Regions from separate parts of the Cellulosimicrobium sp. CpK407 genome, predicted to be linked through region 2. Evidence: riboswitches for the same ligand, from Rfam matches in the RefSeq annotation. Region 2 holds a riboswitch; each other region holds the start of a gene.
What was found. A riboswitch is a leader RNA that binds a small molecule or an ion and turns the genes downstream of it on or off. The one in region 2 is predicted to bind thiamine pyrophosphate.
Positions count from the first base shown of each region.

Region 1: it holds a riboswitch for thiamine pyrophosphate, as region 2 does, so the genes downstream of both, ABWU78_RS15960 (TenA family protein) here and ABWU78_RS01930 (ECF transporter S component) in region 2, are expected to answer to the same signal.
Region 3: it holds a riboswitch for thiamine pyrophosphate, as region 2 does, so the genes downstream of both, ABWU78_RS13360 (thiamine ABC transporter substrate-binding protein) here and ABWU78_RS01930 (ECF transporter S component) in region 2, are expected to answer to the same signal.

Region 1 is NZ_JBGNYC010000041.1:27,111-37,331, reverse strand. It holds gene ABWU78_RS15970 (DUF6882 domain-containing protein) at 1-660, opposite strand, end outside; gene ABWU78_RS15965 (helix-turn-helix domain-containing protein) at 785-1,273, opposite strand; gene ABWU78_RS15960 (TenA family protein) at 1,378-2,130, opposite strand; TPP riboswitch at 2,121-2,245, opposite strand; gene ABWU78_RS15955 (VOC family protein) at 2,334-3,260, shown strand; gene ABWU78_RS15950 (alpha/beta hydrolase) at 3,257-3,901, shown strand; gene ABWU78_RS15945 (VOC family protein) at 4,028-4,429, shown strand; tRNA gene ABWU78_RS15940 (tRNA-Leu) at 4,436-4,509, opposite strand; gene ABWU78_RS15935 (NAD(P)/FAD-dependent oxidoreductase) at 4,664-6,148, opposite strand; gene ABWU78_RS15930 (hypothetical protein) at 6,339-7,748, opposite strand; gene ABWU78_RS15925 (PadR family transcriptional regulator) at 7,748-8,080, opposite strand; gene ABWU78_RS15920 (Ppx/GppA phosphatase family protein) at 8,281-9,315, opposite strand; gene ABWU78_RS15915 (DUF501 domain-containing protein) at 9,337-9,864, opposite strand; gene ABWU78_RS15910 (FtsB family cell division protein) at 9,906-10,221, opposite strand, start outside.
Region 2 is NZ_JBGNYC010000002.1:170,130-180,350, reverse strand. It holds gene hisS (histidine--tRNA ligase) at 33-1,427, shown strand; gene ABWU78_RS01945 (M23 family metallopeptidase) at 1,472-2,140, shown strand; gene ABWU78_RS01940 (energy-coupling factor transporter transmembrane component T family protein) at 2,210-2,998, opposite strand; gene ABWU78_RS01935 (ABC transporter ATP-binding protein) at 2,995-4,815, opposite strand; gene ABWU78_RS01930 (ECF transporter S component) at 4,829-5,554, opposite strand; TPP riboswitch at 5,665-5,784, opposite strand; gene ABWU78_RS01925 (Rv2578c family radical SAM protein) at 5,968-7,629, shown strand; gene ABWU78_RS01920 (DUF1330 domain-containing protein) at 7,691-8,005, opposite strand; gene ABWU78_RS01915 (PPOX class F420-dependent oxidoreductase) at 8,041-8,508, opposite strand; gene aspS (aspartate--tRNA ligase) at 8,714-10,221, shown strand, end outside.
Region 3 is NZ_JBGNYC010000029.1:19,800-30,020, reverse strand. It holds gene ABWU78_RS13370 (ABC transporter ATP-binding protein) at 1-835, opposite strand, end outside; gene ABWU78_RS13365 (ABC transporter permease) at 835-2,550, opposite strand; gene ABWU78_RS13360 (thiamine ABC transporter substrate-binding protein) at 2,642-3,742, opposite strand; TPP riboswitch at 3,823-3,927, opposite strand; gene ABWU78_RS13355 (ABC transporter ATP-binding protein) at 4,105-4,995, shown strand; gene ABWU78_RS13350 (ABC transporter permease) at 4,995-7,529, shown strand; gene ABWU78_RS13345 (DUF4235 domain-containing protein) at 7,714-7,992, shown strand; gene ABWU78_RS13340 (FAD-dependent monooxygenase) at 8,088-9,263, opposite strand; gene ABWU78_RS13335 (TetR/AcrR family transcriptional regulator) at 9,342-9,941, shown strand; gene ABWU78_RS13330 (hypothetical protein) at 10,015-10,221, shown strand, end outside.

The DNA.
Region 1 (10,221 bases), on a different contig from region 2:
GTCGAACCGGACGGTCACGCTCCCGTCGGGCAGGGCGAGCTCGACCGCGCCGTCGCCCTGCGCCGTCCGGAGCCCGCGAGCGACGGCGTAGGACGCGACGGCGCGCCGGTGGTCGACGACCGTCACGGACAGCAGGCCTTCGCTCAGCACCCGCACGACGCGCGGCACGCTCGGCGCGGGCAGCGCGAGATCGTCGGCGTCGAGGAGGAACCAGGCGCGCGTCCCGCCGCCGACGGGTGCGCTGTAGTGGGTCCAGGTCCCGGTGACGGCCTTCGCCGCGAGCGCGAGGCGGTACGGGAGGTCGTCGGTGAGCGGCAGCTCCGCCTCGGTCGCCTCGCGCAGGCCGGTCTCGCGGGTCTTCTCGGCGGCGCGCAGCACGTCGTCCGGGAAGTCGTTGACGTTGTTCCACGCCCACATCCAGCTCCCGGGGCCGGGCGCGGCCGTGCCGAGGAACTGGAGCCGGCACGTCGTCGTCCCGCCGTCCGGTGCGGTGAAGGTGAACGTCCCCGTGGCCATCTCGGCGCCCCACGCGTCGTCGCCGTGGCGGTCGACGAGGTGGAGCTGGTGCTCGTGCGAGAGGAACGCGGCGTCGTCGACGAGCTCCTGGAGGGCCGGGGCGGTCTGCTCTGCCGTGCCGTGCGCGGTCTGCGGCTCCGTCATCCCTCGACGGTAGCGGCGCCCGCCGCGCCGCGCCGGGGCGCGACACGCGGTGCCGACCAGGAGCCGGCCAGGTGCGGGCCCCGTGCCGGCCGCGCGTCAGCCGGTGCGGCCGGCCCCGCGGGAGTCAGGCCGCGAGGAGCAGCACGTCGGCGGCGCGCACGGTCGCCCGCGCCGCGAGCGTCGTGCGCGCGACCGGGAGGTCGCGCACGGGTTCGCTGGCGGGTGCGGGGTCCCGCGGCGCGGAGAGCGCACCGCGCTCCCGGACGGAGGAGAGCACGCGCACGGGGGCGAGCGGGCGCAGCTCCTCCCCCGTGCGAGCCACGAGGTCCACGAGGCGCAGGCCGAGGGCGCCGCAGACGGCGGCCAGGACCTCGGACGACGCCTCCTTACGGCCGCGCTCCACCTCGGACAGGTAAGCGGTCGAGACCCGTGCGGCAGCCGCGACGTCGACGAGCGTCCGACCCTGCGCGAGCCGGGCCCGTCGGAGGATGCCGCCGATCACGTGGCGCAGGAGCGGTTCCGGCCGACCGCCCTCCCGGGACCGGGGGCTCGCCGGCACTCCGCCCGGCACTCCGCTCGGCCCTGCGTTCGGCACCGCGCTCGTCGCGTCCATGCGGTCACGCTACCCGCGCCCCGCCCGGGTGCCGAGGCACCCGGGCGAGGATCTGCTCCTGGCGTAAGGCCCGACGTCGGGCGCTCACCGGTCCGGGAGGGACGTCACCACCGCTCGAGCGACCACGCCATCTGCCAGAACCGGATCTCGTGGCGGCAGCTCAGCTCGAACGCGCGCTCCATGCGGGCGCGCTCCGCCTCGCCCGCGTCGGCGGCGAGCGCGTCGAGCCGCTCGCGCAGGTCGGCCAGGACCCCCTCGGTGCGCTCGGCGGCGTAGAACTCCCACCAGCCCGCGAGCGGGTGGTCGTCCCCGATCGCGCCGGGCGTCGTCTCGCGCTCGGCGAGCCAGAACCGCCGCGCCGACCAGATGTAGGTCCACGGGCACGGCAGGAGGGCGGCGAGCAGCACGCCGAGCGAGTCGCGGCCCGCGGCGAGCATGTGGTCGACGTACGCCTGCGCGCTCGGGGCGAGGCGGTTCGTCTGCGCGTCCTCGTAGGCCACGCCGAGGAAGTCGCACATCGCGTGGTGGGCGTGCGACTCGTCGTCGAGCAGGAACCCGGCCTTCTCGTGGAAGTACGCGGCCCACTCGCGGTCCGGCGCGAGCGCCATGCCGAGCCCGTAGCAGCGCAGGTACGCCGTGAGGTACTGGTGGTCCTGGCCGACGTAGTGCCGCACCGCGTCCGGCTCGACCGACCCGTCGCGCAGCCCGGCGAGGAACGGGTGGTCGTAGAACTCGTCGAAGAGGTGCGCGTACCGGCGCGCGAGGTCGACCGTGAAGCCGGTCTCCCCCGGCCGGACGAGCGCGGTCGGGTCGTCCGCGAGGACAGGGTTCAGGGTGATGGCAGCAGGCGTCGTCATGCCCACGTTCCTCCGCTCGTGCTAGCGAGATCAGGTTCGACGGGTCCGGGCGGCCGTACCGCTCGTCTCAGTCCCTCGGCCCGGTCGCCCGGGCGGGACGCCCCGCGTGGTTCGCGGCGACCCTAGCAAGGAAGCGCCCCGCGTGTCGGGACCGCCCGACGGCGTGGTGGAATATAGTTGTAGCGACAACAGTTGGAGCAGACATGACCACGAGCACCCCGGGCGCGCCGACCGACCGCCTCCTGTCCCCGTCCACGAGCATGGACGCCGTCACGCTGCGCGTCGGCGACCTCGAGCAGATGACGTCCTACTACACGGGCGCGTTCGCGCTGGCCCCGCTCGAGGAGCGCTCGCGCGGCACCGAGGTGCACCGCGTCCTCGGCCGCGGCACGACGCCCATGCTGCGCCTCGTGCACACGCCCGGTCTGCCCGCCGTCGACCGGCGTCAGGCCGGCCTGTTCCACACCGCGTTCCTGTTCGACGACGCCGCGAGCCTCGCCGCGACCGTCTACCGGGCCGCGCAGGACCGTCGCGGGGCGTTCGTCGGGTCGAGCGACCACCTCGTCAGCGAGGCGTTCTACTTCACCGACCCCGAGGGGAACGGGGTCGAGCTGTACACCGACCGCCCCCGCGAGACGTGGGTGCGCGAGCGCGGCCAGATCGTCATGGCGACCGAGTACCTGGACCCGAACGCGTACCTGCGCACGCACCTCGACCAGGAGACGTTCGACGCCGGGCCCGCGCTCGCCGGGCGGGTGGGGCACGTCCATCTCCAGGTCGGCGACATCGCGACCGCGCGCGACTTCTACGTCGACGCCGTCGGGTTCGAGGCCACGGTCACCGAGTACAGCGGCGCCCTGTTCGCGTCCGCCGGCGGGTACCACCACCACGTCGCGATGAACGTCTGGAACAGCGCCGGCGCCGGCCCGCGCGCCGCGAGCCTCGGGCTCGGCGACGTCGCGGTCACCGTCCCCGGTCGCGACGACCTCGACGCGCTCGTCGCCCGCCTGCGGGCCCGCGGCCTGCAGCACGCCGACGACGGCCGCTCCGTCGTCGTGCACGACCCGTGGGGCACGCGCGTCACGCTGGCCGTGCCCGGCACGACGACCGACGAGCTCCTGGCGCGATGAGCGCGGCCACCGCGCTCGTCGCCGTCCGCCCCGACCCGGGCCCGGCAGGACAGCCCGCCGCGGGGCCCGTCGTCGTGCTGCTGCACGGGTACGGCTCGCACGAGCACGACCTCGCGGGCCTCGGCCCGCACCTGGGCGCGCCGTGGGTCTCGCTGCGCGCCCCGCTCCCTCTCCCCCACGGCGGCTTCGCGTGGTTCCCGATCGTCACGCCGGGCGACCCCGACCCGGAGTCCGTGGCGCGCGCGACCGAGGCCGTCTGGGCGTGGGTCGACGCCGAGCTCGGCACCGACCGGCCGGTCGTCCCCGTCGGGTTCTCCCAGGGCGGGCTCATGGCGACCCAGCTCCTGCGCACGCGCCCCGAGCGCGTGGCGGCGACCGTCGTCCTCGGCGGGTTCGTCCAGGCCGCGGAGCAGCCCGCGGACGCCGCTCTCGCCGCGTCCCGGCCGCCCGTGTTCTGGGGCCGCGGGGCCGAGGACCGCGTCATCGCGCCGCACGCGATCGAGCGGACGACCGCGTGGTTGCCGGGCCGCACGACGCTCGTCGAGCGCGTCTACCCCGGCCTCGCGCACGGCATCGACGCGCGCGAGCTCGCCGACGTCCGCGCGTTCCTCGACGACGCCCTGGGGCGGACCGCCGCCTGACCGCAGGCGCGGGCGGCCGACCCGACGGCGGCGGCCCGGCCCGGCCCGGCCCGGCCCGGGGAGCGCACCCGACGCCGGGCGCGCACGATGGGAGCACCCACCCGTGCGCACCGAGGAGCCAGGCCGATGTTCCGCAGCCTCTTCCCGATCCTCTCCGTGGCCGACGTGGAGCGGTCGCTCGTCTTCTACCGCGACCTGCTGCGCGGGACCGTCGAGTACGCCTTCCCCGACGAGGGCGCGCCCGTGTACGTGAGCGTGCACGTCGGCGGCTCGCCGCTCGGGATCGGGCTCGACGACGGCACGATGCCCGCCGGCGTCGCGCGCACCGCGCTGTGGGTGTACGTCGACGACTGCGACCGGGCCGTCGAGCACCTCGCCGCGGCCGGAGTGCCGGTGCTCCAGCCGCCCACGGACCAGCCGTGGGGCGAGCGCGTCGCGCGCGTGCAGGACCCGGACGGCACCGTCGTGATCCTCGGCCAGGAGGCCGCGCCGCCGCCCGAGCCCGAGGGCCCGACCGGGCTCTCGTGACGTCGGTGCCCCCACCGGGACTCGAACCCGGAACACGCCGGGTTTAAGCCGGCCGCCTCTGCCAGTTGGGCCATGGGGGCGCGGCCCGAATCTACCGCGACCGCGGACCGAGCCGGGACGGTCGACGCCTGCCGAGGAGGCGCCGGACACGTCGGGACGCGACGAGGGGCGAGCCGCACCGGCGGCTCGCCCCTCGTCGTCGGGCACGGCTCCGGGGTCGCCCCCGGACGGCGGTCAGGACGCCTTGGCCGGGACCTTCTCGTCCGCGTCGGCGGAGACGCCCGCCTCGGCCGCGGCGGCCGAGCCCTGCGCGGTCTGCTTGACCGGCTCGCCGTCCTTCTTGGGCGGCACCGACGCGGCGCGGAACTCCGCGCGCGGGTCGTGCAGGGAGCCGAGCGACACGAGCTCGCGACCCAGGAGGAACTGCCCGATCCAGCCGATGAAGATGCGGATCTTGCGGTTGCCCGTCGGCATCGCCATGACGTGGTAGCTGCGGTGCATGAGCCACGCGAGCACGCCGCGCAGCTTGAACACGCCGAACAGCTCCGCGACGCCCTTGTACAGGCCGAGGGACGCGACCGTGCCGACGCTCTTGTGGCGGTACTCGACCGGCTTCTCGCTGTGCAGCTCGAGCGCGAGGTTGTCGGCCAGGCGCGTGGCCTCGCGGATCGCGTGCTGCGCGTTCGGGGGGCAGAACTTGCCCGGGTTGAGCACGTCCGGGACGGCGGCGCAGTCGCCCGCGGCCCACGCGTTCGGCACGACGTTGCCGTCGGCGTCGGCGACCTGGAGCGTCGGGAGCACCGTGACGCGGCCCATCTTGTCCACGGGGAGGTCGGACGCCTCCTTGATGACCGGGTTCGCCTTGACGCCCGCGGTCCACACGATCGTGTCGGAGTCGAACTCGACGCCCGTCGACGTGACGACGTGGCCGTCGACGCACGACGACAGGAACGTGTTGAGGTGGAACTCGATCCCGCGCTTCTTCAGCTCCTCGAGCGCATAGCCCGCCATGGGCTCGCTGAGCTCGGGCAGGATGCGCCCGGCGCCCTCGATCATGACGAAGCGGAGGTCCTTCTCCTCGATCGTCGCGTAGTTGCGGGTCGCGTAGCGCGCCATGTCCTCGATCTCGGCGATCGCCTCGACGCCCGCGAACCCGCCGCCCACGAACGTGAACGTCAGCATGCGGCGACGCAGCCCCTCGTCCCACGTGGACGACGCGACGTCCATGCGGTTGAGCACGTGGTTGCGGACCGCGATGGCCTCCTCCACGTTCTTGAAGCCGATCGCGTTCTCCGCGAGCCCGGGGATGGGGAGCGTGCGCGACACCGAGCCGAGGCCGACGATCAGATGGTCGTACGTGACCGAGTAGTCGTCGCCCTCCTCCGGGTGGATCGTCACGCGGCGCGCGGCGTGGTCGATCGAGACGACCTTGCCCTGGAGCACGTCGACGCCCTTGAGGGCGCGGCGGTGCGGCGCGACGACGTCGCGGCCGTCGATCGAGCCCGCGGCCGCCTCGGGGAGGAAGGGCGCGTACGTCATGTACGGGCGCGGGTCGACGACGACGATCGCCGCCTCGCGGCGACCGAGCTTCTTGCGCAGTCGGCGCGCGGCGTACAGACCCACGGAGCCGCCGCCGAGGACGACGACGCGGGGCACCTTGCGGGGCCGCGGCGAAGCGGTCTGGGCACGGCTGACCGAGGTCAGGTCATTCTGAGGCATGGTTCCAGAGTATTACCGGTTGCGGCACAGGCGAGCCGGAGCGTCCGTCAGACGGGCGTGACGCGCCCCACGCCCGCCCTGCGCACCGGGCAGACCCGACATTCCGCGCGGCACGGACGGCGCCGAACCCGGGGTCGCTCCCGACGGCGACCCCCGGCTGGGGAGCGATCCCGGGCTCGGCGCCTTTCCGTCAGCCGATCGCGCCGACGACGGGGGTCGGTCCCGTCGGTTGCGGCTGCGTGCCGCCCGCGGGCGGGGTCGGCGCGGGCTCGGGTGCCGTGCCCTCGGCCGGGTCCGTCGCGTCGCCGGACGGCGCGGGGTCGTCGGCGTCGCCGGCGCCCGGCTCGCCCGTGCCCGACGTCGCGTCGTCCGCCCCGACGCTGGAGGGCACCGCGGTGGGCGCCTTGAGGAACGGCCACGGCATCTCGCGCGTGCGCGTGCCCGTCGCCGGGACAGGGCGCCCGTCGCCGTCCGCGTACTCGACGTCCTCCTCCGCGACCGCGCGCAGCGGGTAGACGTTCCAGCGCTCGCGGCCGTCCGTCGAGAGCGTCGGCTGGAAGTACCACGCGCCCTCGACGTCCGGCACCGACCACGGGCCGTAGGCGCCCTCCTCGGTCACGGTGCGCACCTGGCGGCCGCGGTCGTCGAAGATCTGGACGTCGCGCACGGGGTCTCCCGCGGCGTCGTAGACGAACAGGTTGGAGACCTGCATCCCGTCGACCCACACGCCGTCGCCGCCCGGCCCCGAGGGGCCGCCGTAGGAGACGGGCTGCGTCCCGCCGCTCGCGTCGGCCCACCCCTGCTGGTAGCCGCTGTCCCACCCGGACACGGAGACCGAGGCGCTCGCCGCGGTGACGTAGAGCACGGTCGGGACCGCCGCGACGGCTGCCGCGACGGATAGCGGGCGCACGACCTTGGGCAGCCAGGTCGTGGGCAGCCAGCGACCCCGACCCCACTGGACGCTCACCACCACGGCGGCGAGCAGCACGACCCGTGCGGAGAGGTCCCGCGGCAGGACCGCGACCTGGTAGCCGCCGAGCAGCGCGAGCAGGAGCGTCGCCACGACCCAGCCGCGCAGGATCCACCACGCGGGCGTCAGGGTCCGCAGGAACTCCATGACGGAGGCCCACTGGGGCGTCGAGGTGACGGGCCGCCACAGGGAGCGCCACCCGGACGACAGGATCCCGCCGAGCACGAGCAACCGCCCGCGCAGCCCGATGCGGGGGCGGCGCGCGCCGCCCGGCGCGGCGACCGGCGGGAGCCCCGCCGCGGCGCGCAGCTCGGCGGCGTACTCGGCGGGCGGGCCGAAGAACGCGACGAGGTCGAGGCTCGTGTCGTCGGCGACGGCTCCGCCCGGGTCGGCCGGGCCGCCGACGGGCAGCGGACGAGCGGGACCACTGCGGCGCGGCAGCGCGCCCGGCGCGTCGACGACCGCCTCGGCGAGGTCGGCCTCGAGCCCGTCGGTGAGCTCCTCGACCTGCTCCGGCCGCAGGTCGGCGAGGTGCGCGCGCACCTGCTGCGCGTACGCGTGGACGTGCCCGTAGAAGGCCAGGCCCACGGGCGCCCCGGCGGGCTGCTGCGCGGGCGTCGTCGTGCTCATCAGGCGGCCACCTCTCCGGTCCGCAGCAGCGCGGACACGGTGCCCGCGAACGTCTGCCACTCCTTGCGGTGCAGGTCGAGCATCGCCCGCCCCTGCGCGTTGATCCCGTAGTACTTGCGGTGCGGGCCGGCGTCGGACGGCACGACGTACGTCGTCAGCGCCCCGCTCGCGTACAGGCGCCGGAGCGTCCCGTACACCGACGCGTCGCCGACGTCGTCCAGCCCCGCCGCGCGCAGGCGTCGCACGACGTCGTACCCGTACCCGTCCTCGGCCTCGACCGCCGCGAGGACCGCGGCGTCGAGCACCCCCTTGAGCAGCTGCGTGGTGTCCATCCGACCCTCCGTCGGGCGTGGCCCTGGTCCGTCCCGGCACTCGGCCCGCCGACACGACGGGCTCACGCGATGCACACTACCGCGCGATGCGCAGTACCACGCACACCGACACTCCGATGCTGGTCGAGGAGAAGCCGAACCCGGGGTCGCTCCCCAGGCCTCGGCGTGGGTAGGGAGCGACCCCGGGTTCGGCGGGCGGGTCAGGCGAGGGACCAGGCGATCCCGTCCAGGATGTCGTGCTCGCTCGTGACGACCTCGGTGAGCGAACCGCCCGCGGTGGCGACGTCGTCGCGCACGCGGCGCACGACCTCCGACCACACGAGCGCGCCCGCGCCGATGACGTCCACGCGGCCCGGGTGCATGAAGCCGAGCGCGGCGCGCTCGGCGCGCGAGCGGTGGAGCAGGTCGTCGCACGCCGCGAGGACCGCGTCGACCGGGAGCACGGCGCCGTCGATCCGCTCCCGCTCGTACCGTGCGAGGCCCAGCGCGTGGGCCGTCACCGTCGTGACGGACCCGGCGAGGCCCACGAGCGTCGCCGCCTCCCCCAGCGGGACGACGGCCGCCGCCTCGTCGAGCGCGGCCCGCACGTCGGCTCGGGCCGCGGCCTCCTCGTCCGCGGTCGGCGGGTCGGAGCGCAGGTGCCGCTCCGTCATGCGCACGCACCCGACGTCCATGGAGAACGCGGCGTCGGGCGTGGTCGTGCCGAGCACGAGCTCGGTCGAGCCGCCGCCGAGGTCGACGACCGCGTAGGGGCCCGGACGCAGCGCCGCGACCGTCGACGTCGCGCCGCGGAACGACAGCGCGGCCTCCTCCTCGCCCGAGACGACCTCGGGCTCCACGCCCAGCGCGGCCAGGACCCCCGCGACGAACTCGTCGCGGTTCTCGGCGTCCCGCGTGGCCGACGTCGCGACGAACCGCGTGCGCGTCGTGCCGAGCTCCGCGATCAAGTCGGCGTAGCGGCGCGCGGCGTCGAGCGTGCGCGCGAGCGCCTCCGGCGCGAGGCGGCCCGTGCGGTCGACCCCCTGGCCGAGCCGGACGACCTCCATGCGTCGGTCGAGGTCGACGAGCGTGCCCGCCGCCGGGTCGACGTCCGCGACGAGCAGGCGGATCGAGTTGGTGCCGCAGTCGATCGCGGCCACGCGCGAGGCGCCGGCCCCGGCAGGGGCGGGCGAGGGTGCCGTCGCGGCGAGCGCGCCCGGGTCACGGGTCAGGGGAGGGGTGGAGCCAGAGGTCATGCGACCAAGCGTGCCACGGCGTCAGCAGGTGCAGCGGTCGGGGCGCCAGACGTCGCGCACGCGCTCGAGCGCCTCGTCGCCCAGCGGGTTCACCCCGGGGCCGGCGGCCAGGGCGTGCCCCACGAGCACGTGCAGGCACTTGACGCGCGTGGGCATGCCCCCGGCCGAGATCCCGTCGATCTCCTCGACGTGGCCGAGCGCCTCGCGCTGCGCGAGGTAGTGCTCGTGCGCACGCCGGTACGCGGCGGCGAGCTCCTCGTCCTCGGTGAGGCGCTGCGACATCTCCTTCATGACGCCGTTCGCCTCGAGCGTCGACGCGGCCGCCACGGCACCGGGGTGCGTGAGGTAGAAGGTCGTGGGGAACGGCGTGCCGTTCTCGAGCCGCGGCGCGGTGCGGACCACGAGCGGGCGCCCGCACGCGCACCGCGCGGCGATGCCGACGACCCCGCGCGGGGTGCGCCCGAGCTGCTCCGCGAGGGTCTCGAGGTCGAGCTCGGTGACGACGGCGTCCGGGTCGTCGGCGGGGATGGCCAGGCGGGCGTCGGGCACGGGTGTTCCTTCGGGTCGGTCGGGCGCGTCGGGTCGACGCGTCACCCATTCTCCCCGCTCGACGGCGCCGCGCCGTCGCCGGCCGGGTCCTCGTCCGCGGGCGGGGACTCCTCGCCAGCCCCGTCGTCGGCCGCCCCGGCCCCCTCGCCCGTTCCCGACGACACCGGCTGCTCGCCCGCGACCTGCACCGACGCCCAGATCGCCTCGTACCAGGGCGTGCCGTCCTCGTAGCCCTGGACGGGGCCGTCGGTGATCGTCTGCCCGGTCTGCGGGTCGATGTCGTCGACGACGGTCTCCGGGTCGAGCACGCGCCACGGCCGCTCGCCCGGCATGACGAAGTTCAGGCGGTCCCGGGCC
Region 2 (10,221 bases):
CGACCGTGCCAGCGTCTGGGAAGATCTGACCCATGGCCAGGCCCACACCCCTCTCCGGTTTCCCCGAATGGCTCCCCGACGGTCGGATCGTCGAGCAGCACGTCCTCGACACCCTGCGCCGCGTGTTCGAGCTGCACGGGTTCGGGGGGATCGAGACGCGCGCGGTCGAGCCGCTCGACCAGCTCCTGCGCAAGGGCGAGACGTCCAAGGAGGTCTACGTCCTGCGGCGCCTGCAGGAGGAGGCCGGCGACGCCGACGACACCCGCCGGGACAAGGGCGACAAGCAGCTCGGCCTGCACTTCGACCTCACGGTCCCCTTCGCGCGCTACGTGCTGGAGAACGCCGGGCACCTCGCCTTCCCGTTCAAGCGCTACCAGATCCAGAAGGTGTGGCGCGGCGAGCGCCCCCAGGACGGGCGGTTCCGCGAGTTCACCCAGGCCGACATCGACGTCGTCGGCGCGGGCGAGCTGCCGTACCACTACGAGGTCGAGCTGCCGCTCGTCATGGCGGAGGCGCTCGGCGCGCTGCGCGACATCGGCGTGCCCGAGGTCCGCGTCCTGGTCAACAACCGCCGGGTCGCCGAGGGCTTCTACCGCGGTCTCGGGATCGACGCCGTGGACGAGGTCCTGCGCCAGATCGACAAGCTCGACAAGATCGGGCCGGAGAAGGTCGCGGGGCTCCTCGTCGCCGAGGCGGGCACCACCCCGGAGCAGGCCGAGGCGTGCCTCGCGCTCGCGGCGATCAGCGGGAGCGACACGGGCGTCGTCGACCGCGTGCGGGCGCTCGCGGCCGAGCACGGCGTGGTGAGCGATCTGCTCGAGACGGGTCTCGGCGAGCTCGGCGCGCTGGTCGAGGCGGCGAGCGTGCGCGCCCCGGGCGTCGTCGTCGCCGACCTCAAGATCGCGCGCGGGCTCGACTACTACACGGGCTCGGTCTACGAGACCGTGCTCGTCGGTCACGAGCAGCTCGGGTCCATCTGCTCGGGCGGCCGGTACGACACGCTCGCGTCCGACGGCGCGAACACCTACCCCGGGGTCGGCCTGTCGATCGGCGTGTCCCGCCTCGTGTCGCGCCTGCTCTCGGCGGGCCTGGTCCGGGCGACGCGCTCCGTGCCGAGCGCCGTCGTCGTCGCGGTGACGAGCGAGGAGACGCGCGGCGCGTCCGACGCCATCGCGACCGCGCTGCGGTCGCGGGGCGTCCCGGTCGAGGTCGCGCCCGCCGCCGCCAAGTTCGGCAAGCAGATCCGCTACGCCGACCGGCGCGGGATCCCGTTCGTCTGGTTCCCGGGGCGCGTCGAGGAGGACGGGACGCGCTCGTCCGACCAGGTCAAGGACATCCGTTCGGGCGAGCAGGTGGACGCCGACGCCGCGACGTGGGCGCCGCCCGCCGAGGACCTGCACCCGCGGGTGGTGCCGGCGGGCGATTGACGGACCGACCGGACGGCGTGCGGGGCGAGGGGAGGCGCGACGACGTGGCGGACGCGGTCGAGCTCGCCCTGCCGTTCGAGGGCACGTGGCTCGTGCAGAACAGCCCGGCGCGGCGCGTCCCGAGCCACGGGACGCACCTGTTCGCCACGACCTACGCGATCGACTTCGTCGCGGTCCGCGGCCGCCGCACCGCGGACGTGCGCGACTGGCGCACCGCGCTCGGCACCGAGCCGCCTGAACGGTTCCTCGGCTTCGGCCTGCCCGTCCTCGCGCCCGGCGCGGGCACGGTCGTCGCGGCGCACGACGGCGAGCGCGACCACGAGGCCCGGCGCTCGCCGCTCGCGCTGCTCGGGTACGCGCTCACGCAGGCGTCCCGGGCGCGTGCCGGCGGCGCGGCGCTCGCGGGCAACCACGTGGTGCTCGCGCTCGACGTCCCGGGCGTGTTCGTGGTCCTGGCCCACCTGCGTCGCGGGTCGGTCGAGGTGCGCCCCGGGCAGCGGGTGGGGCCGGGCGACGTGGTGGGTCGGTGCGGGAACTCGGGGAACTCGACGCAGCCGCACGTGCACGTGCAGGCCATGGACGGGCCCGACGCGCACGTCGCGCGCGGCGTGCCGCTCGCGTTCCGCTCCTATCGCGAGCACGGGCGTGACGGCGGCGTCCGTGCGGTCGCGCTCGGGGTCCCGGGCGAGGGGACGGTCGTCGAGCCCGCGTGAGGCTGCTCGCCCGTTGGCCGGTCGATCGGTCGGCCGGGTTCGCCCGGGAGCGTCGGCGGCGGTGTCGCCTCAGGCAGTGAGCGCGCCGATCCCGGTCACCCACCCCCCGAGGACGCCCGCCGCGACCACCGCGCCGGCGACGGCCAGGACGGCGCCTGCCGCGACGACGTCGGGCACGCCGAGCGGGACGGGCCGTGAGGACGTCCGGGGTCCGGAACCCAGCCCGCGCGACTCGAGCGCGACCGTGAGCCGCTCGGACCGGCGCACCGCGCCGACGAGGAGCGCGAAGGCGGCCGCACCGAGCGACCGCGGCGACCGAGGGAGCGTGCCCCGGCGCCGCCGGGGGTCGCGGACCGCCTGGGCGCAGCGGATCGTGTGCCACGCGTCGGGGAGCTCGACGAGGAGCCGGTGCGCGGCGAGCACCGCGAACGTCCAGGTCGCGGGCAGGCGCGCGTGCTGGTGCAGGCTCGTCATGAGGCGGACGGGGTCGGTCGTGAGGACGAGCGCGAGGGACAGCGCGCCGACGAGCAGGGTGCGCAGCGCGAGCGCCGCGCCGATCGTCAGCCCGTCCGCGCCGACGGTGAGCGGACCCAGCGGGACGGCGTCGCCCCCGGGCCGGGTGGCGACGTTGACGACCAGGAGGCTCGTCGCGAACACCGCGAACGGGACGTGGGCGAGCGCGAGGGTCCGCACGGGGACGCGTCCGAGCGTCAGCAGCGCGGTGACGGTGAGCACCCAGCCGATCGTCGGGGTCACCGGGTCGGTGACGAGGAGCGCGGCCGTCGAGACGACGAGCACCGTCGCGAGCTTGACCGTCGGGTTCCAGCGTTCGAGCGCGGTCGGGCGGGGGCCGGTCACGGGGCGACCTCCGCGGCGACCGCGGCCGTGGGCGCGAGTCTCGCCGTCCCGGGATCGGCGCCCGGCACGACGTCGTGCCGGGCGTCGAACGCCGCGTCGAGCGCGCGGACGAGCGCCCCCGGGTCGACGCCGCGACCGCGGCCTACGCGCGCCCACCAGTCGAGCAGCGGGGGTCGGCGCAGGCCCGCCAGCGCGCACAGCGCGTCGTCGGCGAGGACCGCCGACGGCTCCGCGACCGTGGCGAGCGTGCCGTCCACGACCACGGCGACCCGGTCGGCGAGCGCCGCGACGAGCGAGAGGTCGTGCGAGACGACGACCACGGCGCCGCCCGCGTCGGCGCGCCCCCGCAGCACGTGGGCGACCGTGGCGGCCTGGGCCCGGTCCAGCCCGAACGTGGGCTCGTCGGCGAGGAGGACCGGCGGGTCCAGGACGGTCGCGGTCGCCAGGGACAGGCGCCGCTGCTCGCCGCCCGAGAGCCGGTACGGGTTCGCGTCGGCGAGGTGCGCGAGCCCGAACGCGGCGAGGGTCCGGGCCACGCGCGCCTCGACGTCGTCGACGCGGGCGAGCCGGGCCGACCAGGCGACCTCCTCGCGCACCGTGCGGGCGACGAGCTGGTGCTCGGGGTCCTGGAACACCATCGCGACGGGCTCGCCCGTCGCGGTCGCCACCTCGCCCGTGGTGCGCTCGAGCCCGGCCAGGCCGCGCAGGAGCGTCGACTTGCCGCCCCCGTTGGGACCGACGACGGCGAGCACCTCGCCCGCGCGGACGTCGAGGTCCACGTCGCGCACGACGGCCGGGCCGCCGTGCCGGGACCGCCCCGCGCGGAGTCCACCCCGGTGGACGGCGAGGCCACGGGCCCGGAGCGCCACGGGGCGCGCCGCGCCGGCCGGGGTCGCGGCCGGGTCCGTGGTCGTGGGGCGCGCGGGCGAGGACCGCGCGAGGTCGACCAGCCAGTCGTCGGTCTCGGGAGAGCCGAGCGGCCCCGGGGCGCCCGCCTGCTCGAGGCGGACGGCGAGGGGTAGCCAGCACCCCAGCCCGGAGAGGTCGTGCGCGTGCTCGCGCAGGACGCGGTCGGTGGGGCCGTGCGCGACGACCCTGCCGTCGCGCCCGAGGACCAGGGTCGCGTCCGGCAGCGTGCCCAGGTCGTCCAGGCGGTGCTCGACGAGCACGACCGAGCGGTGCCGCCGCGCGGCGTCGTCGCCGCCGTCGGGTCCGGGGCGGCGCGCGAGGCCGGCGACGAGGGCCCCGACGTCGTGGGCGGCGGCGGGGTCCAGCAGCGCGGTGGGCTCGTCGAGGACGAGGAGCTCCGGCTCGGCGACGAGCGCCGCGGCGACCGCGACGCGCTGCGCCTCGCCGCCCGACAGCGCGTGGGTCGCGCGGTCGTGCAGGTGCGCGGCGCCGACGGCGGCGAGCGCCGCGGTCGCGCGGGCGTCCGTGGTGCGGGGGTCGGCGCCACGGTTCTCGAGCGCGAACCGCAGCTCCTCGTCCACGCGCGCCAGGCAGAGCTGGTCGCCGGGCCGCTGCTGGACGAGGCCCACGCGGGCGGCGAGCACGGGCGGCGGCACCTCGCGCGGGTCGGCGCCGGTCACGCGGAGGCCGCCCAGGACGACGCCCGGGAGGGTGTGCGGGACGACGCCGACCAGCGCGCGCAGGAGGGTCGACTTCCCGCACCCGGACGGGCCGAGGACCAGCAGGCTCGTCCCGGCCGGGACGGTGACGTCGACGCCGTCGAGCACCCGGGTGCCGTGGTGCCCGAGGTGCACGGTCACGTCGGCGGCGGTGACAGCGTCGCGCGCGTGCGCGGTCACGTCAGCCACGTGCGCGGTCGCCTCACCCACGGCGGGCCGCGCCGATCGCGAACGCGTCGAGGGCGCCCGTGCGGGCGAGGGCGTCGCCGAGGAGGCGGGCCGCGAGGCCGCACAGCACAACGCACGACACGACCTGGATCCCGAGCCGGAGCATCGCGTAGTCCTGACCGATCCAGCCGAAGCGCACGGCGTTGAAGGCGAACGTGACGAGGGCCGCGCTCACGCCCGACGCGACGAAGACCCACCATCCGAACCGGCGGTAGCGCGTGAGCGCGAACGGCAGCTCGGCGCCGACGCCCTGGACCAGGCCCACGACGAGCAGCAGCGGCCCCGCGGGGGACGCGAGGAAGACGACCTCGACGAGCGCGGCGAGGGTCTCGGCAAGGATGCCGACCCCCGGCTTGCGCACGATGTACGTGGCGAGCGGGCCGACGACGATCCACGCGCCCGCGAGGACGTTCGCGGCGAGGTCCGCGAGGGGGCCCATCGCGAGCTGGAGCGGGGCCCAGAGCTGGACGAACGCCCAGTACACGAACCCGAAGACGACGCCGAGGACGGCGACGAGCACCGTCTCGTGGAGCGTCAGCCCGCGGCGCCGTGCGGGGCGCCCGGTCGGGCGGACCGCGAGACCGGGCACCCCGCCGGCCGACCGGTCGGCCGGCACGCCGGCCGATCCGGTGGGCGGCTGGTCGGTGGGTGCGGCGGCGGTCGGGGTCGCCTGCTGCGGGGTGGTGCGGGGCTCGGCCATGCGGGTTCCCTCCGTCGGGCCCCCGGGGCGAGGGGTGCACGACGGCGCGCCACCGCCGGGCCCGGCGCGCCCGGCCGCGTGCGGGGCGCACGGGCACGAGCGCGCAGGGGACGGTGACGTCGGCCCTGCTCCCTTCGCTGGTACGAACCAGATCAGGTTCCACGGGTCTGCAGGTGGGACGGGTGTCCGGCCTGCACTCTCAGCGCTCGTGCGCTCCCCGGGGGCGTTCGGCCCGACCCTAGGCCCTCGGGGCCACGCGGACAATCCCGGCGTCTCAGCCCGCGGGACGGGCCCTGGGCCGCCCGTGCACCGGCCCTGCGCAGGGTGCGGGTCGCCGCTGACGCGGAGCAGGCGTCCCCCGGGGAGGACCGCGGGGCTTGACCTGGAGATCGAACACCTGTTCGAATGTGCGGGTGAGGTGGGACGGACAAGCGCTCGGCGCGGACGACGGCGCTCTCCCGGGGCTGGAGCGGGCGGGCCTCGTGCGCAGCGTGCGCACGCCCGACTTCGCGGGCATCACGTTCCACGAGGTGACGGCCAAGAGCGCGCTGTCGAAGGTCCCGGCGATGTCGCGCATGCCGTTCCGCTGGACGGTCAACCCGTACCGCGGGTGCAGCCACGCCTGCTCCTACTGCCTCGCGCCGTCCACCCCGGTGCTGCTCGCCGACGGCACGCAGCGACCGATCGGCGAGCTGCGGGTCGGCGACGAGATCGTGGGGACCGCGCCGCACGGCGCCTACCGGCGCTACGTGCGCACGCGCGTGCTCGACCGCTGGACCACCCGCAAGCGCGCGTACCGCGTGACCCTCGCGGACGGCACGCGCCTCGTCGCGAGCGGTGACCACCGGTTCCTCACCGAACGGGGCTGGCGCCATGTCGTCGGCGGGGCCGGGCGCCGCGCCCACCTGGCGCTGGGCGACGTCCTCGTCGGCCCGGGGGCGGCTGCGCTCGCGGGCGGCCGGGTCGCGCTCGAGGGCCGGGACGTCACGGGCGACGAGGCGCTGCGCGTCGACTCGCTCGAGGCGCTCGACGGGCCGGGGGAGGAGACCGAGCTCGTCGACATCACCACCGGGACGCGGGACTTCGTCGCCGCCGGGGTCGTGAGCCACAACTGCTTCGCCCGGCCCACCCACCAGTACCTCGACCTCGACGCGGGCGACGACTTCGACCGCGAGGTCGTGGTCAAGGTGAACGTCGACGAGGTGCTGCGCGCCGAGCTCGCCCGCGCGTCGTGGGGTCGCGAGCCCGTCGCGCTCGGCACGAACACGGACCCCTACCAGCGGGCCGAGGGGCGCTACCGCCTCATGCCGGGCATCATCGACGCGCTCGCGGGCTCCGGCACGCCCCTATCGGTCCTCACCAAGGGCACGCTCCTGCGCCGCGACCTGCCGCTCCTCGCCGACGCCGCCTCGCGCGTCGAGGTCGGGATCGGCGTCTCGCTCGCGCTGCTGGACCCGACGCTCCAGGCGAGCGTCGAACCCGGCACGCCCTCGCCGCGCGCCCGCCTCGACCTGATCCGCGCGGTCCGCGAGGCGGGCCTGCCGTGCGGCGTCATGGTCGCGCCCGTGCTGCCGTGGCTCACCGACTCCACGCACGCGCTGACAGACCTGCTCGACGCCGTGAAGGACGCCGGGGCCACGGGGGTCACCGTGCTGCCGCTGCACCTCAAGCCCGGGACGCGCGAGTGGTACCTCGGTTGGCTCGCGCGCGAGCACCCGCAGCTCGTCCCCGGCTACGAGCGGGTCTACGCCCGTGGCGCGTACGCCTCGAAGGCGTACCGCTCGTGGCTGTGGGACCGCGTGCGCCCGATGCTCGAGGCGCGCGGCTTCGCGGTGTCCGGCCACCGCGGTCCCGCGGGCGTCGAGGGGCGGTACCGCCGGGGCGAGCTCGGCGGTCTCGGGGACGGTCACCGCGACCCGGGGCCGCCGGCGGACGGCGCCTACCCGAGGGGGAGCCTCGCCGGGTCGCCTCAGGAATCCGACCGGCGTGGCCACGGCGGCGCGCTCGCGGGCATGCCGGTGGACGGCGGGGGTCTGGACGTCGTCGGCGGGGGAGTGGAGCAGGTCCTGTTCTGACCTGGTGGCACCGTCCGGGCGACACCGCGACCGCGACGCCGGCGCGCGTCCGACGGCCGGGTCAGGAGGGCTGGTCGCGGTGCGGGACGGCACCGACACGGACGATGTCCGTCCGTGCCACAGCCCGGTCCCTGAGGTCGGCCAGCGCCACCCGGGCGGGGTCGGCCAGGTACGCGGCGAGCGCGTCGTCATCGGGCAGCTCGATGACCTGCACCTCGGTCGGCAGCGACGCCTCCTGACCGGGCAGCGCGCGCACGCGCGACAGCACGCGCCCGCCGTGCGCGGGCACGAGCGCGAGGACGACGTCCTCGTACTCGCTCAGCAGGTCGGCGCTGCCCTCGGTGGGCCACAGCATCACGCACAGGGTGATCGGCATGGTCGGCACGCTACGCCGCCGCGCCGGCGGGATCGTCAGCCGTCCGCGAGGCGCGCCGGGAACCCGCCCGTCGCGACCGGGCCCCAGCGCGTGATCGTCAGGCGCACGAGCGACTTGCCCTGCGTCACCATGGCCTCGCGGTACTCGTCCCAGTCCGGGTGCTCGCCGCTGACGGAGCGGTAGTAGTCGACGAGCGGCTCGACGGACTCGGGCAGGTCGATCACCTCGGCCTCGCCGTCGACCTGCACCCACGGGTCCGAGAAGCGCTCGCCCAGCGAGAGCAGCGACGCGCGCGGGTCGCGACGCACGTTGACCGCCTTGGCGCGCTCCGGGTACGTCGACACGACGACCCGGCCCGCGTCGTCGACCCCGTACGTGACGGGGCTGAGCTGTGGCCGCCCGTCGGCGCGCGTCGTGACGAGGACGCCGTCGTGCCGGGACCGCAGGAACTGCTCGAGCTCGTCGCGCTCGACGCGCCGGTTCGTCGCGATGGTGCGTGCCACGATCACCCCTCCTCGTGCGGGCGGCGGGCCGGTCGGCGCGCGCCGGTGCCGCCGGCCCGGACGCACGACACGGTCGGAGCGCCGGTGGAGCGGCGGCACCGCCACGGTATCCGGTCGAGCAGCGCGCCCGCCCGCACTAGACTCGTCCGGACGCGCGCCCGCCCCGGGAGCGCGACCCCCACCGCCCACCTGGAAGGAACCCTCCGTGCTGCGCACCCGAACGGCCGGCTCACTGCGGGCCGAGCACACCGGTCAGACCGTCACCCTCACGGGCTGGGTCGACCGTCGGCGCGATCACGGAGGCGTGGCCTTCATCGACCTGCGGGACGCGTCCGGCATCGCCCAGGTCGTCATCCGCGACGAGGCCGTCGCGCACCCGCTGCGCAACGAGTTCGTCCTCCAGGTCACGGGCGAGGTCTCGCGCCGACCCGACGGCAACGAGAACGCGGCCCTGCCCACGGGCGAGATCGAGGTCGTCGCGAGCGACGTCGTCGTGCTCAACACGTCCGAGGCGCTGCCGTTCCAGGTCTCCACGGCGCTCGCGGACACCGAGACGATCGGCGAGGAGGCGCGCCTCAAGCACCGCTACCTCGACCTGCGCCGCCCCGCGCCCGCGCACGCGCTGCGCCTGCGCGCCAAGGTCAACCAGGCCGCGCGCCGCGTGCTCGACGCGGAGGAGTTCGTCGAGATCGAGACGCCGACCCTCACGCGCTCGACGCCCGAGGGCGCGCGCGACTTCCTCGTGCCCGCGCGTCTCGCGCCCGGCTCCTGGTACGCGCTGCCGCAGTCGCCGCAGCTCTTCAAGCAGCTCCTCATGGTCGCGGGCATGGAGCGCTACTACCAGATCGCGCGCTGCTACCGCGACGAGGACTTCCGCGCCGACCGCCAGCCCGAGTTCACGCAGCTCGACGTCGAGATGAGCTTCGTCGAGCAGGACGACGTCATCGCGCTCGCCGAGAAGATCCTCGTCGCGCTGTGGGAGCTCATCGGGTACACGATCCCGACCCCGATCCCGCGCATGACCTTCCACGACGCCATGCGGCTGTACGGGTCGGACAAGCCGGACCTGCGGTTCGGCAACCCGCTTGTCGAGCTCACGGACTACTTCCAGGACACGCCGTTCCGCGTGTTCCAGGCGGAGTACGTCGGCGCGGTCGTCATGGCGGGCGGGGCGTCGCAGCCGCGCCGCCAGTTCGACGCGTGGCAGGAGTGGGCCAAGCAGCGCGGCGCTCGCGGCCTCGCGTACGTGACGTTCGGCGAGGACGGCACGCTCGGCGGCCCCGTCGCGAAGAACCTGTCCGACGCCGAGCGCGAGGGTCTGCGCGACGCGACCGGCGCGCAGCCGGGCGACGCCGTGTTCTTCGCCGCGGGCAAGACGTCGGACTCGCGCGCCCTGCTCGGCGCCGCACGCCAGGAGATCGCGAAGCGCACGGGTGCCATCGACGAGGACGCCTGGGCGTTCGTCTGGATCGTGGACGCGCCGCTGTTCAAGCCGACGGGCGAGGACGACGACGTCGATCTCGGCAACTCCGCGTGGACCGCCGTGCACCACGCGTTCACGTCGCCCACGCCCGACTGGGTCGACACGTTCGAGCAGAACCCGGGCGAGGCGCTCGCGTACGCGTACGACATCGTCTGCAACGGCAACGAGATCGGCGGCGGCTCGATCCGTATCCACCGCCGCGACGTGCAGGAGCGCGTGTTCGATGTCAT
Region 3 (10,221 bases), on a different contig from region 2:
CGTCGCCGCGGGGGACGAACGCCTGGTAGCCGAGGAACTCCGCGACGCGGCGCGAGGCGGGGGCTCGCCACAGGTCCTCGGGCGGCGCGACCTGGAGGAGCCGGCCCGCGTCCATGACGGCGACGCGGTCGGCGACGGTGAACGCCTCGTCGTGGTCGTGGGTGACGAAGACGGCGGTCGTGCCGGTGGCGCGCAGCGCCTCGCGCAGGTCGAGCGCGAGGCGCTCACGCAGCCCGCGGTCGAGCGCGGAGAGCGGCTCGTCGAGCAGGAGGAGCCGCGGACGCGGCGCGAGGGACCGCGCGAGCGCGACCCGCTGGCGCTCGCCCCCGCTGAGGGTCGCGACGGCGCGCCGCTCGTACCCGGCCAGCCCGACGACGTCGAGCAGCTCGGTCACGCGCGCGTCGCGCGCGGCGCGCGGCAGCCCTGTGATCCCGTAGGCGACGTTGCCCGCGACGTCGCGGTGCGGGAAGAGCTGGCCCTCCTGGAACATGAGCCCGAACCCGCGCCGGTGCACGGGGACTCCCGTGAGGTCGCGGCCGTCCCACGCCACGGAGCCCGCGGCGACCGGCTCGAGCCCCGCGGCGGCGCGCAGCAGGCTCGACTTGCCGCACCCGCTCGGCCCGAGCAGGGCGAGCACCTCGCCGGGCGCGACGTCGAGCGTGACGCCCGCGACCGCCGTCGTGCCGGGGTCCGTGCCCGCTCCCCCGGCGCCGCGCCCGCCGTACCGCACGACGACGTCGCGCACCGCGAGCCCGGCGGCCTCCCCGGTGCCGGGGCCGCCGCGCGACGGCTCCGGCGTGCCCGCGCGCGCGGGGGCGGGGTCGGTCTGCACCATCAGAACTCTCCTCCGGGTCGGTCGCCGCGCAACCGCTCGGCGAGCAGCATGACGGTCGCGGTGAGCAGCGCGAGCACGACGCTCGCCGCGAGCGCCATGCCGTAGTTCTCGGCCCCCGGACGCCCGATGAGCCGGAAGATCACGACCGGCAGGGTCGCGCTGTCCGGGCGGGCGAGGAACGACGTCGCGCCGAACTCCCCGAGCGAGACGGCGAACGCGAACCCGACCGCGAGGCCGAGGGAGCGGGCGGCGATCGGGCCGTCGACCGTGCGGAACACGCGGCCGGGCGCGGCGCCGAGGGTCGCGGCGGCCTCGCGCAGGCGCGGGTCGATGGCGCGCAGCGTCGGCAGGACCGTGCGCACGACGAGCGGGATCGCGACCACCGCCTGCGCGATCGGCACGAGCAGCCCCGACGTGCGCAGGTCGACGTCGAGGCCGAGCGGCCGGTCGAGCGTGAGGAGGAACCCGAAGCCGACCGTCACGGCGGAGACCCCGAGCGGGAGCATGAACACCGAGTCGAGCACCGAGATCGCGCGCCGCCCGCCGCGCGAGCGCGGGCGCCGGGACACGACGAGCGCCACGAGACCCCCGATCACGACGGCGAGCACGGTCGCGAGCGCGGCGGTGCGCAGCGAGTTGCCCGCCGCCTCCCACACGGTGACGGACAGCGCGTTGCGCCCGCCCGTGGTGCCGAGGTTCGCGTAGTTGTCGAGGCCCCAGCCGCCGCCCGGGACGCGGAACGAGCGCACGACGAGCGTGCCGAGCGGCAGGCCGACGAGCACGACGACCACGGCCGCGGTGAGCGCCGCGGGGGCGAGGTCGCCGGTCGGGCGGCCGTCGCGCCACAGCCGCAGCGGGTGCGCGGACGACGCGGAGGACGAGAGGTTCAGGGCCCGCTCGCGCCGCGCGCGCGTGCGGTTCGCGACGGTGAGCGCGGCCGCGACGACGACGAGCTGCACGACCGACAGCACCGCCGCGGTGCGCAGGTCGAGGAACTGGGTGGTCTGGATCCAGATCTCCGTCTCGATCGTCCCGTAGCGGATGCCGCCGAGCACGAGCACGACGCCGAACGCCGTCGCGCAGAAGAGGAAGACGATCGACGCGGCGCTCGCGATCGCGGGAGTCAGCGCCGGGAGGGTCACGGTGCGGAACGCGCGCCACGGCGTCGCGCCGAGCGCCCGGGCGGCCTGCTCGGCGCGCGGGTCGAGGTGCTCCCACAGCCCGCCGACCGTGCGCACGACGACCGAGTAGTTGAAGAACACGAGCGCGACGACGATCGCCGCGAACGTCTCGTCGAGCCGCAGGAACCCGAGCGGGCCGCCCTGCACGAGCAGCGACCGGAACGCGACGCCGACGACGACGGTCGGGAGCACGAACGGCACCGTGACGAGCGCGCGCACGACCCGCCGCCCGGGGAACCGGCACCGGTACAGCACGTACGCGCCGGGCACGCCGAGCAGCACCGAGAACGTCGTGCCGAGCACCGCCTGCCAGAGCGTGAGGCCGAGGATCCGCCACGTCCGCGGCTGCGAGAACACCTCCGCGAACCCCGAGAGGTCGAGGCCGCCGTCGTCCCCGACGAACCCGCGCGCCACGAGCGTGACGACCGGCCACGCGAAGAACACCCCGAGGAACGCGAGCGGCACCGCCGCCGCCAGACCCCACAGCACCGCGCGTCCGACGCCGCCCCGCCAGACCGCCCGACCCCTCACCACGGCTCTACCTCGCGCGACCACGGCTCTACCTCGGCAGACCGGGGCTCTACCTCGCGAGGTAGAGGCGTGGTCACGCAGCGCGCACCGGGCGTCAGTCGACGACCGTGGCCGTCCATGCCTTGATCCACTCGTCGCGGTGCGCCGAGACGTCGGCGGGCGCGACCTCGAAGGGCTCGTCGGCGAGCGGGGCGAACTCGGCCCAGCCGTCGGGGAGCGCGACGGAGTCGTCGGCGGGGTACATGTACATCTGCTCCGGGACGTCGGCCTGGAACGCCTCGCTCACGAGGAAGTCGACGAGCTGCTGCGCGCCCTCGGGGTTCTTCGCGTTCGCGAGCACGCCCGTGTACTCGACCTGGCGGAAGCACGTGTCGAGCAGCGCGCCGGTCGTGGACGCGGAGCCGTCCTCGGTGAGCGTGAACGCGGGCGACGTCGAGTACGACAGCACGAGCGGGCGCGGCCCGGCGCCCTCGGAGCCGGAGAAGTCGACGTAATACGCGTCGGACCACCCGTCGACGACCTTGACGCCGTTGTCCCGGAGGTCGGCCCAGTAGTCCTCGTAGCCGTCCTCGCCGAACGCGCCGATCGTCGCGAGGAGGAACGCGAGACCGGGCGACGACGTCGCCGGGTTGGTCACGACGAGGAGGTCCTCGTACTCCGGCTTCGCGAGGTCCTCGAGCGAGACGGGCTCCGGGATCCCGGCGTCGGCGAACCACGCGTGGTCGACGTTGACGCACACGTCGCCGAGGTCGACCGCCGTGAGCTCGTCGCCGTCGCCGACGGCGTACGAGGCCGCCGAGTCGGACAGGCCCTCCGGCGTGTAGGGCGCGAGGACGCCCTCGTCGATCGCCCGCGAGGCGAACGTGTTGTCGATCCCGAACACGACGTCGCCCAGCGGCGAGTCCTTGGTGAGGATCAGCTGGTTGACGAGCGCGCCGCCGTCGCCGGGGGCGACCTGCTCGACGGTGAGCCCGCTCTCCTCCTCGAACGCGGCGAGCACCTCGTCGCTCACGGCGAAGGAGTCGTGGGTGACCAGGGTGACCGTGCCCCCGGTGCCCGACGACGTGTCGTCGCCCCCGGAGCCTGAGGTCGCGTCCTCGCCGCCACTGCACGCGGCGAGGGCGAGGAGGGCGAGGGTCGTGCCCGCGCCCGTGACGAGGGCGCTCCGGCGGGTACGGGCGGTCGTGCGCTGCATGTGTCCTCCCAGGACGTTCAGGAGGGGTCCACCGGCTCGCGCGACCGTGCCCCGCGAGCGCGGGCGACCGCACGAGCAGGTGATCGAGATTCCCGACTTCCTCCACCGGTGCTAACCGGATCAGGTTCGAGGGTCTGCGGTGGTCCGCACTCTCAGCTCCTCCAGGAGCTCCCCTGTCGTTCCCGTCGAGCCTACACCGGGCCGCGCCTGGGGAATCCCCCTGAGAGAACCCTGAGCGCGGCCCCGCGGCGACCAGGGAGGGGTTCCGGGCCGGTCCCCGATGCCCCGGGGCGCACCGCCGCGGGAGGGTCGAGACGACCGGACCGGGACACCCGGCCGACGACGCAGGAGGGGAAGGACCGATGAGCAGCAGACCTGGGACGACGGGTGCGACGACGACCGTCGCGACGTCCACCGAGAACGCCGAGAACGCCGAGAGCGCTGCGGGAGACGCCGGGACGACGCCGGAGCGGCCCGTGATCGCCACCGCGCGGGGGCTCGTGAAGACCTACGGGCGCGGCGAGGCGACGGTCCGCGCCCTGGACGGCGTCGACGTCGACCTCGAACGGGGACGCCTGACCGCGATCATGGGCCCGTCCGGGTCGGGCAAGTCGACCCTCATGCACTGCCTCGCCGGGCTGGACTCCCCCACGGCGGGGACCGTCGTCGTGGACGGCGAGACGGTCTCGGCGATGAGCGAGCGGCGCCTGACGCGGCTGCGGCGCACACGCATCGGGTTCGTCTTCCAGTCGTTCAACCTCGTGCCGACGCTCACGGCGGAGGAGAACATCGTGCTCCCGCTCGCCGTCGCGCGCCGGCCCGTGGACCGGGAGTGGTTCGACCGCGTGGTCGACGCCGTCGGCCTGCGCCCGCGGCTCGGGCACCGCCCGGCGGAGCTCTCGGGCGGGCAGCAGCAGCGCGTCGCGTGCGCGCGGGCGCTCGTGTCCCGGCCGGCGGTCGTGTTCGCGGACGAGCCGACCGGCAACCTCGACTCGCGCGCCGCCGCGGAGGTGCTCGGCTTCCTGCGCGCCTCGGTGGACGACCTCGGCCAGTCCGTCGCCATGGTCACGCACGACCCGACGGCGGCGTCGTACGCGCACCGCGTGCTGTTCCTCGCGGACGGGCGCCTCGTGACCGAGCTGCGCGACCCGACGCCGCAGGCCGTCCTCGACACGCTCGGTTCCCTCACGCCGGGGGCGTCGGCGGGCGCACACGCCGCACCGGTCACCCACGAACCGGCGGCCGTCCGATGATGGGCCGGATCGCGCTGCGCGGCGTGCGGGCGCACGGCGCGCAGCTCGTGCTGTCCGTGCTCGCGGTGACGATCGGCGTCGCGTTCGTCACGGGCACGTTCGCGCTGCGCGCGATGCTCGCGTCGACGTTCGACGGCATCGTCGCGTCGTCGATCCAGGCCGACGCGTACGTGCGCGGCGCCGCCACCGCCGGGTCCGCGCTCGAGTCGTCGTCCGCGCAGCTCGGTGGCGCACGGAGCCTCGTCCCGGCCGACCTGGCCGGCACGCTCGACGAGCGCGACGACGTCGACCTCGCGCTCGCGGAGGTGAGCGGCCCCGCCGTCCTGGTGGGCGCCGACGGCACCGCGGTGCTGAGCACCCAGGCGCCGAGCATGGCGGTCGGGTACGACCCGCGCGACCGCGGGCCGCGCGTGGTCGACGGCCGGGCGCCGGAGAACGGCGGCGAGGTCGCGCTCGAGTCCGCGACGCTCGAGGCGTCGGGGCTCGCCGTGGGCGACACGACCGACGTCGTGCTCGGGGACGCGGTGCGCCCGGTGCGCGTGGTCGGCGAGCTCTCGCTGTCCGCGCCCATGGCGGGCGCGACGATCGTCCTGCTCGACGCGGCGACCGCGGCCGCGACGTACGCGCCGGACGGCATGGTGCCGTCGATCGCCCTGCACGCCGCCGACGGCGTCTCGCCCGAGGCGCTGCGCGACGCCGTCGCGACGTCGCTGCCCGACGGCGCCGAGGCCGTGACGGGCGCGGAGCTGCGCGACGAGACGAGCAGCGCCGTCGCCGACCAGCTCGGCTTCGTCTCGACGTTCCTGCTCGTGTTCGCCGGGCTCGCGCTGTTCGTCGGCACGTTCATCATCACCAACACGTTCGCGATGCACGTGCGCCGCCGCACGCGCGAGCTCGCGCTCCTGCGCGCCGTCGGGGTGTCGCCCGGGCAGGTGTTCGCCTCGGTGCTGGGGCAGGCCGCGGTCGTCGGGGTCGTCGGCGCGGTGCTGGGCGTCGCGGCCGGGTTCGGGCTCGCCGAGCTCGCGCGGGCCGGGCTCGGCGCGGTGGGCATGGAGCTCGCCGGCTCGCTGCCCGTGACGACGGCCGGGATCGTGGTCCCGCTCGTCGTCGGTGTCGTGGTCTCGGTCGTGGCGGCAGCCCTGCCCGCGCGCCACGCGGCGCTCGTCCGGCCCGTCGAGGCGATGCGGGCCGACGTCGTGCGGCCAGCCGGCCCGGGCGTCGCCCGGGTGGTTGCGGGGACGCTGACCCTGCTCGCCGGCACCGGTCTCGTGGTGGGCGCAGCGGTGGTCGGGAGCGGCGGCGCGCCGCTCCTCGGGCTCGGCGCCGTCGGGGTGATCGCGGGCGTGCTGCTGCTCTCCCCGCTCGCGGTCGGTCCCGTGCTCGGAGTCCTCGCCGCGCCGTTCGTCGCGCTGGTCCGGCCGCTCGGCGGGCTCGCGCGCGGCAACGTGACGCGCCAGCCGCGGCGCACGGCCGCGACCGCAGGGGCGCTCGTCGTGGGGATGGCGCTCGTGTCGACGACGTCCGTCCTCGCGCTCTCGGCACGCGAGTCCGTGACCGGCATCGTCGACGAGGAGACGGCCGCCGACCTCGTCGTCCGGTCCGCGACCCCGTACCTGCCCGAGGGCGTCGCGACCGACGTGCGCGCCGTGCCCGGCGTCGCGTCCGTCGACCTCACGACGTACGGGCAGGTCGTCGTCGACGGCGAGCCGCAGCTCGTCGTCGGGTTCCCCGCCGAGGGCTTCGGCCGCTCGGTCCGCACGACGGCCGTCGAGGGCGACCTCGACGCGTACGCGCGCGGCGAGGCGGCCGTCATGGCGGACGCGCTCGACGAGCACGGCTGGGCGCTCGGCGACGTCGTGACGATCGCCGACCCCACCCGGCCCGACCTCCCGGCGCACGACGTCCGCATCGGCGCCGTGATCGACTCCCACGCGTTCTCGGTCGACATGCTCCTGCCGCCGGACGTCGCCTCGGCCGTCGGCGCGACGACCCCCGAGATGCTGTTCCTCGACGTCGAGCCGGGCGCCGACCTCGCGGCCGTGCGGGGCGCGGTGACCGAGGCCGTCGCGCCCTACGTCGTCGCGAGCGTGCTCGACGCCGACGAGTTCGCCGGGGAGGTCGCGTCCCAGGTCGAGTCGATCCTCGCGATCGTCTACGCGCTGCTCGGCCTGTCCGTGCTCGTCGCGGTGCTCGGGATCGTCAACACGCTCGCCCTGTCCGTCGTCGAGCGGACGCGCGAGATCGGGCTCCTGCGCGCCGTCGGGCTGGGGCGCGCCCAGCTCGCCACGACGATCGTCGTCGAGTCCGTGCTGGTCGCGGTCTTCGGGACGGCGGTCGGGCTGGTCGTGGGGACCGGCCTGGCCGCCGCGCTCCCGTCCGTCCTCGCGGACGAGGGCTTCACGACCCTCGCCGTGCCGTGGGCCCAGCTCGGGGCGATGCTCGCGCTCGCCGCCGTCGTCGGGGTCGTCGCGGCGGTCTGGCCCGCGACGCGCGCGGCCCGGCTGCCCGTGCTCGACGCGGTGAGCCAGGAGTGACGCGAGGGCGGTGACGAGAGGCGAGAAGTGGCCCTCCACGGTGGCGTCCAGAGGGCCACTTCTCGCGTCTCGCGACGTCGGGCCGTGGCCACGTGCGCGCGCCGCGCGACGCGGGCGCCGACCGTTCGCACTACGGTGGGAGCACGCCCGCGCCGACCGGCGCCCCGACTCACGGAGGACCCTCGTGGCCGACACGACCGAGACCGAGCAGACCCTGGCCGTGAAGGTCGGCACCGTCGCCCTCACGTTCGCCGCGGGCTGGGTGGCGCAGAAGCTCGTCACGTTCGTCTGGGCGAAGGTCACGGGTCACGACGCCCCCAAGGACCTCGACGACGAGGAGGTCGGCATCGTCTCCGCCGTCACCTTCGCGGCCGTCGCCGCCGGCGTCGGCGTCCTCGCGCGCCGGTTCGCCGGCAAGGAGGCCAAGCGCGTCGTCGCCCGCCTCGCGTCGCGCGCGTCGTAGCCGCCGCCCGAACCCGGGGTCCTTCCTCACGATCGTCACGACGTGGGGAGGGACCCCGGGTTCGGCGCGCCCGACGGCGGACGTCGGCGCCGGAGTCAGCGCACCGGGGCCGCGGGCTCGGGCGGGGTCCAGCCCATCGCGGCGCGCGCCCCGCGCGTGACCGCGGAGGCCGGGGTCAGGCGCATGAGCCCGTTCCGGACGGTCTGCCGCCAGCCACCGCCGAGGTGCGAGCCGAAGCGACCCGTCGCGACCGATGCCCGGGCGAGCGCCCGGCACCGGGGCCGGCGCGCGGCGTCGTACCCCGCGAGCGCCAAGGCGAGCCGACCGCCCGCCGCGACGGGCGACCCGACCAGGAGGCCGACGCACAGCCCGTCCTCCAGCGCCGTCGCCGCACCCTGCCCCATCGTCGGGAGCGTGCCGTGCGCGGCGTCGCCGACCAGGACGACGCGGCCCGTCGCGTAGCGCGGGAGGCCGCCGGGCAGGTGGTGCACGTCGTGGCGCAGGACGGCGTCCGGCGACGTCGCGGCGAGGACCTCCTGCACCGGCGGCGCCCACCCGGCGAACCGCTCACGGGCCGCGCCCAGCTCGTCGTCCAGCCGCGTCCGCTCGGGCATCGCGACGTAGCCGTACCAGTAGGTCTCGTCGGCGGCGGTGCGCAGCAGGCCGAACTCCGCGTGCGCGCCCCAGTACTGGGTCAGGGCCTCCGCGCCCCAGGCACCGGGGGTGATCGCGCGCCAGCTCGAGTAGCCGCTGTACACCGGCACGCTCGCCGGGAACAGGGTCGCGCGGACGGCGCTGCGCATCCCGTCCGCGCCGACGACGAGGTCCGCCTCCCGACCCGCGACGACGGCGGGCGACCCGGCGGGGTCGCCGGGATCCAGCGCGGTCACCGGCGTCGCCGTGACGATCTCGACGCCCAGGTCGGTCGCCCGGCGGTGCAGCGCCTCGTGGAGCCGACGCCGGTGGACGCCGACCAGCCCGACGGACGCGCGCACCTCGGGGGTGCCGGGCAGCGTGAGGATCGGGCGCCCGTAGAGGTCCCACGTCCCGCCCGCCCAGGTCGCGTACCCGAGCCGGGCGACGGCGTCGTCGTCGAACCCGAGGCCGCGGAACGCCGCGACCGCGTTGCGCGACATGGCGAAACCCGCGCCGACCTCGCCCAGCGCGTGCGAGCGCTCGAGGACGGTGACGCCCCACCCCGTGCCCGCGAGAGAGATCGCGGACGCGAGACCGGCGATCCCGGCTCCGACGACGATCGCGGTAGGGGTCATGGGTGCCTCCAGGTCGACGAGCCCGAGCGCACATACCACTACGGGCGTTGCAGTACCGATGTTGCCATACTGGCAGCCATGCCGAGGACCAACCCCGGGCGGCGGGCCGCTCTCGCGGACGCCGCCGTCGCCCTCCTCGCCACGGACGGCGTGCACGGCCTCACCCATCGCACGGTCGAGCGCGCCGCAGGGCTCCCGGCGGGCACCGCGGCCAACTACGTCCGCAGCCGGGAGGAGCTGCTCGTCGCCGCGGCCGAGCGCGTCGTCGACCTGCACCTCGCCGCCATGCGGCGGATCGACCGGACACTCGACGTCTCCGGCTCCCCGGAGCCGCTGACCGAGCTCCTCGCCGCATCCCTCGAGGACGCCGTCACGACGTCGCGCGAGCGGTACCTCGCGATCTTCGAGCTCCAGCTCGAGGCGCGCCGCCGCCCGGCGCTCGCCACGGCGCTGGCGCGGCTCGGCTCCGTCGCGACCGCGTTCACCGCCGACGAGCACGCCACGCTGGGGCTCGACGTCCCGCCCGACGCGATCCCCCTGCTCGTCACCCTCTACGGCGGCGCGCTGTTCTCCCTGGTCAACGCCCCGGGAGACGTCGACCGCGAGACGACCCGCCGCCTCGCCCGCGCGATCGTGCGGGGAGCCCTCGGAGCCGACCCGTCCGCCCCGCCGACGTGATCGCCACCGCCCGCGGGCGAGGCGCTCGCGGGCCGGCAGCGCCCGGCACTCCCGCCCCGGTACCCTGGCGCGCGTGACGGCCCCACCGGCAACCCCTGCGAGCGCCACGCCGGTCCCCCAGGACCCGGTCCTGCGATCCGGCGTGCGCGTCCTCGCCGACGCCGGCCGCCTGCTGTCCCGGCACTGGCCCGCGCTCGCCGCGGTCGCGCTCCTCGCCGAGGTCGTGCACGAGCTCGCGCTGCGGGCGGCGCTCGCGGTCGCCCCGTCGTCCGGCGTGCTC